Luteitalea sp. TBR-22: one gene and its partners. Each later gene encodes a partner of the first gene's protein in a complex. Links are inferred from orthologs where the notes say so. Each region holds a gene or a part of one and is shown on either strand. Other genes may lie near its edges.

Region 1 (3,147 bases):
TCGGTATCATCGTCGGATGCTTCCGACAATCGCCTGGCAGGACGACGCGGTGGTCATGGTGGACCAGCGCAAGCTGCCGACTCGCGAAATCTACGTCACCTGCAAGACCCCCGCTGAAGTCGCCAGGGCCATCAAGACGATGGTCATCCGTGGCGCCCCGGCGATCGGCGTCTCGGCCGCGTTCGGCCTGGCGCTGTCGGTGCGCCGCAGCAAGGCGGCCGGCACCAAGCAGCTGACGACCGAGTTCCTCAAGGACTGCGACCTGCTCGCGGGCACGCGGCCCACGGCGGTCAACCTGTTCTGGGCCATCGACCGCATGAAGCGCGTGTTCTCCGAGCGGGTCCTCGCGGGCGCGAGCGTCGACGACCTGCGCGCCATCATGCTGGCCGAGGCGCAGGCCATCCACGACGAGGATCTCGAGAGCTGCCGCGCCATCGGCCGCCATGGCGGCGCCCTCGTGCCGGCCGAGGCGGGTATCCTCACGCACTGCAATGCCGGCGCGTTGGCGACGGCGGGCTACGGCACGGCACTCGGGGTCATCCGCGGCGCGATCGAGCAGGGACGCCACGTGCGGGTGTTCGCCGACGAGACCCGGCCGGTGCTGCAGGGCGCGCGCCTGACGGCGTGGGAGCTCGTGCGCGACGGCATCGACACGACCGTCATCTCCGACAACATGGCGGGCGTGCTGATGCGCGACGGGCGCATCAACTTCATCGTCGTCGGCGCCGATCGCATCGCCGCCAACGGGGATGCGGCCAACAAGATCGGCACGTACTCGGTGGCCGTCCTGGCGCGTGAGCACGGCATTCCGTTCTACGTCGCGGCGCCGCTGTCGACCGTCGACATGAGGACCCCCGCCGGCAGCGCGATTCCCATCGAGGAACGCCACGCCAGGGAGGTGACGCACGTGGGGACGACGCAGATCGCGCCGGTCGGCGCCAAGGTGTTCAACCCGTCGTTCGACGTGACCCCGCACCGCTTCATCGCCGGCATCATCACCGAGAAGGGCGTGGCGCGCGCCCCGTACACCGAGTCGCTCGCGGCGATGTTCGGCGAGCCCGTGGCAGCCGCGGCACGCTGATGCGCGTGCTCGGCATCGAGAGCAGCTGCGACGAAACCGCCGCGGCGGTGGTCGAAGCCACCGGGCCGGGGGCGTGGCAGCTGCGATCGAGCGTGGTCGCCTCGCAGGTGGCGATCCATCGGGAGTGGGGCGGGGTCGTCCCCGAGCTGGCCGCCCGCCAGCACCTGCGCGACATCGTCGGCGTCGTCGGGCAGGCACTCGACCAGGCGCAGGCGACGTGGGCCGGCATCGACGCGATCGCCGTGACGCAGGGCCCGGGCCTTGTGGGGTCGCTGCTCGTCGGCGTGAGCTTTGCCAAGGCCGTCGGCGCGGCGCGCAACATCCCCGTCGTGCCGGTCCATCACCTGGCCGGCCACATCGAGTCGCTCGTCCTGCACAACGGCGAGTTGCCGTATCCGGCCATCGTGCTCGTCGTGTCCGGTGGGCACACCAGCCTGTACCACCTGCCGTCAGCCGGCGTGTACCAACTGGTGGGGCGCACGCGCGATGACGCGGCCGGTGAGGCATACGACAAGGTGGCCAAGCTGGTGGGGCTCGGCTACCCGGGCGGGCCGATCGTCGACAGGCGGGCGCGGCAGGGCAATCCGCACGCCATCGCGTTCCCGATTCCCAAGCTGACGCACGACGCGCGCGAACCCGGGCCGGCCACGCACCTGCCGGCGGGCTTCGAGTCGGTGCTGAAGCGGCGGACCGACTTCAGCTTCAGTGGCCTCAAGACGGCGGTGCGCCGGCATGTCGAACTGGCGACCGACGGCGGCGCGCGCCCGCTGACCGATGCCGACGTGGACGACATCTGCGCCAGCTTCCAGCGCGTCGTCGTGCAGACGTTGCTCGACCGGACGTTCCGCGCGGCGGAGTGGTTCGACGCACGGGCGATCGGCATCGCCGGCGGCGTGGCGGCAAACGCCGGCCTGCGCGCCGAGGCGGAGAGGCGGGGTGCCGCGGTCGGCCTGCCGGTGTTCGTGCCGAGCGTCGCCCTGGCCACCGACAACGCCGCGATGATCGCCGCCGCCGGTCTTCGCCGGTGGGAGTCGGGGACGCGCGGGGCGGTCCTCGACTTCAACGCCGACCCGAGTCTGAGCCTCTAGGCCACACAGGTAGGGCCGGGTGTCCCACCCGGCCGCCATCGACAGCGGCGCGGTCGGAGACCGCGCCCTACCGCTTGACCTCGTAGAAGTCGTACCGAATCTGCCACGTCGTCTGCTGGCCCGGGTCGACGCTGGCGTCGACGTACGGTTCGGGGCAGGCGGTGCGCGAGGCCGACCAGAAGATCAGCTTCGCGATCGGTCGGTCGCCCCGGATGCGGACGCCCGCGCCCGTCTCCGCATGTTCGAGGCGGAAGTCGTAGTCGGCCGCCGTCGGGCCGAATCCCTCGAACTCGGTGAACACGTGCTCGCCCTTCCCGAGTGCCTTCCTGAACCGCAGCTCGCGGCCGGCCATCTCGCCGAACGGCTCGACGGGGCGCAGCGGCTTCGGGTCGAAGGGGAAGCGGACGATGACGGGTGGGGCGGTGGGCTGGCGGTCGAGCGTGAAGAAGTTGTGGTCGTAGACCAGCGTCTCGATCCGCTTGCGGCCCGTGTTGCGCAGCACGTGATCGATGACGAGCGCGTCGCCGTCGAGGCGCAGGGTCTTGACGTACTCGTAGGCGTAGCCGCCGGCCTCGCCCAGCACGTGAGTGAAGGTGATGCGGTCGGCTGCCCTGGCGACCGTCCACGTGCCGGGGTCGACGATCTGGTAGGTCCCGAAGCGCCGGTATGCGGGTTCCTCCGGCTTGCGGACGTGGCCCACGCCGATGCGCACGAACGTGCCGCCGGCCGCGGCCTCGGCGTAGCCCACCGACGACTCGCCGGCCTGGAACTCCTCCACGGGGCCGGTGATGCCGTCATGCCCCGTCGGGTCGTGCGTCTCGAACCACGGCCCGAAGTACTCGTGGTCGCCGGCCCGCAGGCTCGCGACGGCACCGGACCAGTCGAAGCGCGTGCCGCGGTAGTACCCGGCGCCGGCGTCGGGCAGCAGGACGACGGCCCGCACCCGGCCGTTGGTGATCGTCGCCTGCGGGAACGAGG
Region 2 (3,030 bases), 1.2 Mb from region 1 along the record:
CCCCCATCGCCGTGACCGTCTCGTCGAGCACGCCGAGCAGGGACACCTGCCGGTCGCCCTCGGTCGAGGCCAGCACCTCGAGGTGGCGCAGCGTCGTGGCGTCGATGATCAGCCCATCGCGCGTCTCGCGGTACGCCACGCTGCGGACGTGCGTGAGGTCGGCCTTCTGCGTGTCGCGCAGGTACTGCACGAGCGCGCCGGCGGCGCCGATCGCGCAGGGATGGCCGTCGAGACCGAAGCCGGTGAGCCCCGACGTCTGCAGCTGCTCGGTGAGGGCGCGCTGCGCGGCGTCGAGGCCGAACTGCCAGCCGTCGCGCCGGGTGATGGCCGGCAACGGCGTGCCGTCGGTGCGCAGCGGCTCGATGTCGGCCTCGCTGGGCAGCAGCAGCTCGCGCGGCGCCAGCACCCCGAGCTCCTCGCGCAGCAGGGCCGCCGCGTCGGGGCCGTCGAACTCGGTGGCCGCGAACTCGCCGGTCGACAACTCCGCCCAGGCGACGCCCCAGGTCGTGCCGCCCCGGGCCGGCGGCAGAATCGCCGCGAGCAGCGCCGGGGCGCGCGCGTCGAGGTACGCCGCGTCGGTCAGGGTGCCGGGCGTGACCACGCGGGTGACCTCGCGCTTGACCAGGCCCTTGGCGGTCTTCGGATCCTCGACCTGGTCGCAGATGGCGACGCTGAAGCCCTGGCGGATCAGCCGCGTGACGTAGCCGTCGGCCGCGTGGAAGGGCACGCCGCACATCGGGATGCCGGTGCCGGCGGCATCCTTGGAGCGCGAGGTGAGCGTCAGCTCGAGCGCCCGCGCGGCGACGACGGCGTCCTCGTAGAACACCTCGTAGAAGTCGCCCATGCGGAAGAACAGCAGGGCGTCGGGATGCTGGCGCTTGGCGTCCTGGTACTGGCGCATCGCCGGCGTCAGGGAGGCGGGCGGTGCTGTCAGGATGGAGTGGGACACGGAGGCGGAGGTCCGCTGCCCGGAGGCGCGGCCGTAGAATGAGCGGGGCCGTGAGGACCGCGGCCAGTCTAGCATGCTGGTTCTCGCCCTCGACTCCTCCACCCGCGCCGGCAGTCTCGCGCTCGCCAGGGACGGCCACCTCCTCGAGGCCCGCGCCGGTGACTCCGCCGTCCGGCACGCCGCGCGGTTGCCAGGCGACCTCACGGACCTCCTCGCCGACCACGGCTGCACCCTGGCCGATGTCGACCTGCTCGCGGTCGTCGTCGGACCGGGCGGCTTCACGGGACTGCGCGTCGGGCTGGCGACGGTGCAGGGTCTGGCCGTTGCGCTCGAGCGACCGGTGTTTGCCGCCACGAGCCTGGACCTGCTGGGCGAGGCCGGCGCCGCCCGGGCCGGCGGCGCCCCCTGGGTCGGCGCGTGGATGCACGGGATGCGCGGCGAGGTGTTCACGGCCCTGTACGCGATTGGCGACGACGGCCCACGCCCGGTGGTCGAGCCGTTCGTGGGCACCCCGGAGGAGGCCGCCGCCACCTGGCAGGTGGCCACCGACGGCGACATCGTCGTGCTGGGCGACGCCTGGCCGGCGATGGCGGCGCCGCTCGAGCTGGCGTTGGGCTCCCGCCTTCGTCCGGTCACCGCGCCCCTGCTGGCGGCCGTGCTCGCCGAGGCGGCCATGCGGCGGCCCGGTGAGGCCGTGGGTCCCGCCGCGCTCAGGCCCGCCTACGTGCGACGGCCCGACGCGGTGATCACGCGGGAGCGCGCCGGCCTGCCCGTCGGCGGTGACGTGACGTGATCGGCCTGGCCATCCACGAAGCCGGCCCGGAGGCCAGCACGGAGGTGGCGGCGCTCGAGGCCTCGAGTTTCGACGTGCCCTGGTCGGTCGATGCGGTGCGGGCGCTGCTGCAGGACGGGCTCACGCGGGCGTGGATCGCGGCGGCGGGCGGCCGGCCGCGCGGGGCGGCGATCCTGCGGGTGGTCGCAGGCGAGGGCGAGTTGCTGCGCATCGTCGTGCACCCCGACGACCGGCGTCACGGCGTCGGACGGGCGCTCTTGCGGGCCGTCCTGTCAGTGGCGGCTGACGCATGTCCGCTCGGCGTGCACCTCGAGGTCCGGGCCTCCAACGTCGCGGCCCGCCACCTGTACGCCCGTCAGGGGTTCGTCGATCACGGGCGTCGTCGCGACTACTATCAGGCGCCGCGCGAGGACGCCGTGTTGATGCATTGGCGCCCCGCCGCGAGGCCTTCTGGAGCGGATGGGCTGGACGGGGAAAACCTCACGCCCGGGGCCGAGAATTCCGCGTTGCGGGGCTGATCGGACGGTGGTAGAGTGCCCCTTGAACCCGGGGGAAGACCCTGAACGGTTCCCCCGCCAGCAAGGAGGCAGCAATGCCCGATGCGCAGGATCTGAAGGAGCAACTGCTCCGGACCGACGCGGAGTATCGCGAGCTCTACCGACTCCACCACGAGCTGGACGAGCAGATTCGGTCCATGTCCACCAACCCGCACCTGTCCGAGAGCGAGCAGCTCGAGGAAGTCCGCCTCAAGAAGCGCAAGCTCCAGCTCAAGGATCGGATGGAGGACATCGTCCGACGATACGAGGCCCCGCCGCCCACCGGTCCGGCCCCCAGCTTCGCCCACGCCTAGCGCGGGCGGACGATAGATTCGGTCCTCTCCGGGTGCCCGTCTCCACGGCGGGCACCGTGGTTCCCGCCCCGGGGCCACCTCGCGTGCCGCCGTCTCCCCGCGGCCGTGTACCCTGACAACATGAAGCTCGATCGCGCCGGATACCCCTTCATCGCCGGGTTCCTAGCTCCCGCAGCGTATCTCCTGCTCAAGAAGAAGCCCGCCGCCGGCTTGCCGCTGCTCGGCATGGCCGGCTTCATGGCGTACTTCTTCCGCGATCCCGAGCGCTACCCGCCCCAGCATCCCGACCTCGTCCTCTCGCCGGCCGACGGGCGGGTGATGGTGGCAGGGCCGGGTGAGCCGGGTGTCGCCCCGCCGGGGGAGTGGCAGCAGATCAGCATCTTCCTGTCGCCCATGGACGTGCACATCAACCGCGCGCCCTTCGGCGGCGAGATCACG
Region 3 (3,148 bases), 1.3 Mb from region 1 along the record:
GTAACAACGGCGGCGACGGGTTCGTCATCGCCCGAACGCTGCTCGAGCGGGTGCTCGACGTGTCGGTGTTCGTGATCGGCCCGCTCGCCGAGGTGCGCGGCGACGCCCGGCACAACCTGGAGGTGCTCGGGCGGCTCGGCGCGTCGGTCGTCGAGATCGGCGACGAGCAGGCGTGGGAACTGCACTTCTCCGAGATCTCGACCTGCGACCTGATCGTCGACGCGATCTTCGGGACGGGACTCAAGCGGGCCCTCGACGGCATGTACCCGACCATCGTCGGCGACCTCAACGGCAGCGGCATCCCGGTGGTCGCGGTCGACGTGCCGAGCGGCCTGCTCGCCGACACGCACGAGGTGCAGGGGGAGGCCGTCCGCGCTGCCGTCACCGTGACGCTCGCTGCCCCCAAGATCTGCCACATCCTGCCGCCCGCCCAACGCGTCTGCGGCGATCTCGTGGTGGCCGACATCGGCATCCCGGGCGTGGTGATCGAGCAGATCGACGGCCCGCACGTGGAGGTCATCACGCGCGACGCCATCCGCAGCGTGCTCGAGCCACGCGACCCGGAGGCGCACAAGGGCGAGTTCGGGCGGGTGCTGATCGTCGCCGGCTCGATGGGCAAGAGCGGCGCCGCGCACCTGGCCGCGATGGCAGCCCTCCGGTCGGGCGCCGGGCTGGTCACCGTCGCCACGCCGAGGTCGGTGCAACCGATCCTCGCGGCCATGGCGCCCGAGTACATGACGATTGGCCTGCCCGAGGATGCCGACGGCCAGGTGATCCCCGACGGCATCGAGCGGGTGCTGGCCGCCTCGGCCGACGTGATCGCCATGGGACCGGGACTCGGCACCGGCGAGGGCGTCCGCGCCTTCGTGCACGGGGTGGTCGAGCGCGCCGGAGTGCCCATCGTGCTCGACGCCGACGCGCTGAACGCCTTCGCGGGCGAGCACGCGCAGCGACTCGCGGGCCGCGACGGGCACGACGTGATCATCACGCCGCACCCGGGCGAGATGGCCCGGCTCCTCGGGATCTCCACCGAGCAGGTGCAGCAGGATCGCCTGACGGCCGCCCGCACCTTCGCCGAGCAGCACCAGTTGCATGTCGTGCTCAAGGGGCATCGCACGCTCGTGGCCGCCCCCGAAGGCAGCGTGGCGATCAACATGACGGGCAATCCGGGGATGGCGACCGGCGGCACCGGGGACGTGCTCACTGGCGTGATCGCCGGCTGGTTCGGTCAACTGCTCGACGCGGAGGGGGCGGCGCGTCTGGGCGTGTACCTGCACGGCCACGCCGGCGACCTGGCCATGGCCGACCTCGGCGAGGCAGCGCTCACGGCCTCGGATCTGCTGACGTACCTCGGGGACGCCGTGCTCGAGCTCGCGGCCGAACGCAAGCCCGGCGACGACGAGGACGAGTGACCGAGGAGACGACCACCTCGGAGGCCGGGACGCGCGCGCTGGCGCAGCGCCTGGCGGCGACGCTCGCGCCCGGCGCCGTTCTGCTCCTGCACGGCGACCTCGGCGCCGGCAAGACGGCCTTCGTGCGCGGGCTCGCCGAAGGTCTCGGCATCCCCGACGACCAGGTCAGCAGTCCCACCTTCACGCTGGTCCACGAATATCGGGGCGGGCGACTCACGCTCCACCATGCGGATCTCTACCGCTTGCCGCAGGGCAGTGCGTCGATCGAGGAGCTCGGCCTTGACGAGACGGCCGAGGAGGGCGTGCTGGCGATCGAGTGGCCGGAACGGCTCGCGCGCCCCGTTGCCGGCGCCCTCCACGTCAGATTCACGATCGTCGACGAGTCGGCGCGCCGCATCGCGATCGGCGGCTCCTGAGGCAACCTCGCGCCGGCTCTACGCGGCCTCGGCCTCGGCTTGCGCCCCGCCGCCGTCGCGGGCCTCGCGGTCCGCGACGACGGTGGCTGACGGTGAGATGAGGGAGGCCCGCGCCTCACGCCGCTGCCGGTACTCGGCCCAGCACGCCGCGCTCAGCACCAGGATGTTCGAGCCGATCACCGGCGGCGCCTCGATCACCAGCCCGTAGGTCAGCCAGAGCGTCGCCCCCGCCATCTGCACACGGCGTAGCCGCTCCTGGCCACGCGTGAGGTAGGAGGCCGTGAAGACGGCCGTCGCCGCCCAACCGATCGCATCGGGCGTGCTCATGCCGATTCCGCCCGGACCAGCGCCGGCATCTCGGCGAGGGTGATGCGGTCGGTGCGGGCCCGCTCCCAGTCCTGCAGCGTGAGGCCGTAGCCGGCAAACAGCTCCCGGATGCGCGTCGAACTCCAGCCCGCCACGTGCCCGAGGATCGGCACCATCACGCTCAGGGCGCTGTCGCTGAGGAGCGTCCGGCGGGCGATGCGGGCGAGGTGGCGGTTCTCCGAGACGGCGATCGTGAACCCGTCGCGGTTGTTGACGTGGAGCATGACGTGGACGTCGGAACTGCCGTCGCCCACGTAGATGGTGTGCTCGGGACGGCTGCTGCTGCGCGCCTCGAGCTGCTCGAGCACGGCCACCTTGCCGTAGCCCGCCGGCACGTGCTTCACGGCGGTCACCTCCCCGGACACCTCGTCGAACTCCAGTTCGGTGCCGTGGATGTGGTCGGCCGGGACCACGCCGTCCAGCGCGGCGCAGATCACCTCGCGCGGCGCAGCCGAGATCACGTAGAACGAGAACCGGCAGCCCGGAATGCCGCGCGACAGCACGTCGACAAGCTGAGGGATGTCCTGCTTCAGGCGGACGCGGCGCCCGGCCTCGACCAGGTGCTCGCGACGCACGGCCCGGAACTCGGGGTCGTGGCGGAGCAGGTAGGCGAGCTCGCCCCCCTGGTGCACGAGGTTGCTTCGCGCCAACCCCGCAACCTTTTCCTCGAAGCCCGACGCGCCAATCAGTTGGCTCAGCACCACCCCCGAGTCGTTGAAACTGAGGGTCTGGTCGAAGTCGCTGGCCACCAGGAAGTGCACCGGTTCGTTCGTGGTTGTCATATCACTCCTCGGGAGCACGTCATGGCCTCCTGATAGACAGCATAGCAATCGCATAGTGGTCTGACCAGTAAAGTTTACGTAAACACTTCGACATTCGATGAATGCTTGAGTATCGACTGGGCGTACTGACAAGAACGGTGGTGCTTCGCCTGGAGTTGTCATAACATCTCGA

The links.
Region 2: the proteins of tsaD (region 1) and tsaB are in contact, whole or in part, in a solved structure (PDB 4WQ4), measured with the Escherichia coli proteins. The link is inferred for Luteitalea sp. TBR-22 from one-to-one orthologs.
Region 3: the proteins of tsaD (region 1) and tsaE are in contact, whole or in part, in a crystal structure (PDB 6N9A), measured with the Thermotoga maritima proteins. The link is inferred for Luteitalea sp. TBR-22 from one-to-one orthologs. Residues at the interface, in WP_004082750.1 of Thermotoga maritima: Cys10, Asp11, Arg49, His50, Leu82, Gly84, Gly135, Gly136, Glu154, Thr155, Leu156, Asp157, Asp158, Ser159, Glu162, Asp165, Lys166, Arg169, Leu170, Tyr175, Lys213, Thr214, Leu217, Tyr218, Gln221, Arg222, Asn324; in WP_004082108.1 of Thermotoga maritima: Leu37, Gly38, Lys46, Lys57, Val59, Lys60, Ser61, Thr63, Phe64, Thr65, Leu66, Met67, Val69, Pro71, Tyr82, Arg83, Leu84, Asp86, Asp88, Phe89, Asp93, Ile128, Asp130, Glu131, Arg134.

The regions. Positions count from the first base shown.
Region 1 is NZ_AP024452.1:4,393,070-4,396,216, reverse strand. Bases 126-3,124 are described here. They hold tsaD (tRNA (adenosine(37)-N6)-threonylcarbamoyltransferase complex transferase subunit TsaD), read left to right. Parts: upstream 126-1,080; coding sequence 1,081-2,169; downstream 2,170-3,124. Other genes in these bases: TBR22_RS18380 (hypothetical protein), read right to left, coding at 2,237-3,124; mtnA (S-methyl-5-thioribose-1-phosphate isomerase), read left to right, coding at 126-1,081. Also shown: more of mtnA, read left to right, coding at 17-125; more of TBR22_RS18380, read right to left, coding at 3,125-3,147.
Region 2 is NZ_AP024452.1:3,170,504-3,173,533, reverse strand. Bases 1-2,882 are described here. They hold tsaB (tRNA (adenosine(37)-N6)-threonylcarbamoyltransferase complex dimerization subunit type 1 TsaB), read left to right. Parts: upstream 1-1,022; coding sequence 1,023-1,742; downstream 1,743-2,882. Other genes in these bases: TBR22_RS13050 (phosphatidylserine decarboxylase), read left to right, coding at 2,713-2,882; TBR22_RS13055 (YdcH family protein), read left to right, coding at 2,335-2,592; rimI (ribosomal protein S18-alanine N-acetyltransferase), read left to right, coding at 1,739-2,260; mutS (DNA mismatch repair protein MutS), read right to left, coding at 1-901. Outside these bases: more of TBR22_RS13050, read left to right, coding at 2,883-3,030. UniProt on the Escherichia coli protein: Required for the formation of a threonylcarbamoyl group on adenosine at position 37 (t(6)A37) in tRNAs that read codons beginning with adenine.
Region 3 is NZ_AP024452.1:3,065,967-3,069,114, forward strand. The notes cover bases 119-3,118. They hold tsaE (tRNA (adenosine(37)-N6)-threonylcarbamoyltransferase complex ATPase subunit type 1 TsaE), read left to right. Parts: upstream 119-1,408; coding sequence 1,409-1,828; downstream 1,829-3,118. Other genes in these bases: TBR22_RS12615 (NAD(P)H-hydrate dehydratase), read left to right, coding at 119-1,412; TBR22_RS12625 (hypothetical protein), read right to left, coding at 1,847-2,155; TBR22_RS12630 (HAD-IB family phosphatase), read right to left, coding at 2,152-2,976. In the rest of the region: more of TBR22_RS12615, read left to right, coding at 1-118. UniProt on the Escherichia coli protein: Required for the formation of a threonylcarbamoyl group on adenosine at position 37 (t(6)A37) in tRNAs that read codons beginning with adenine.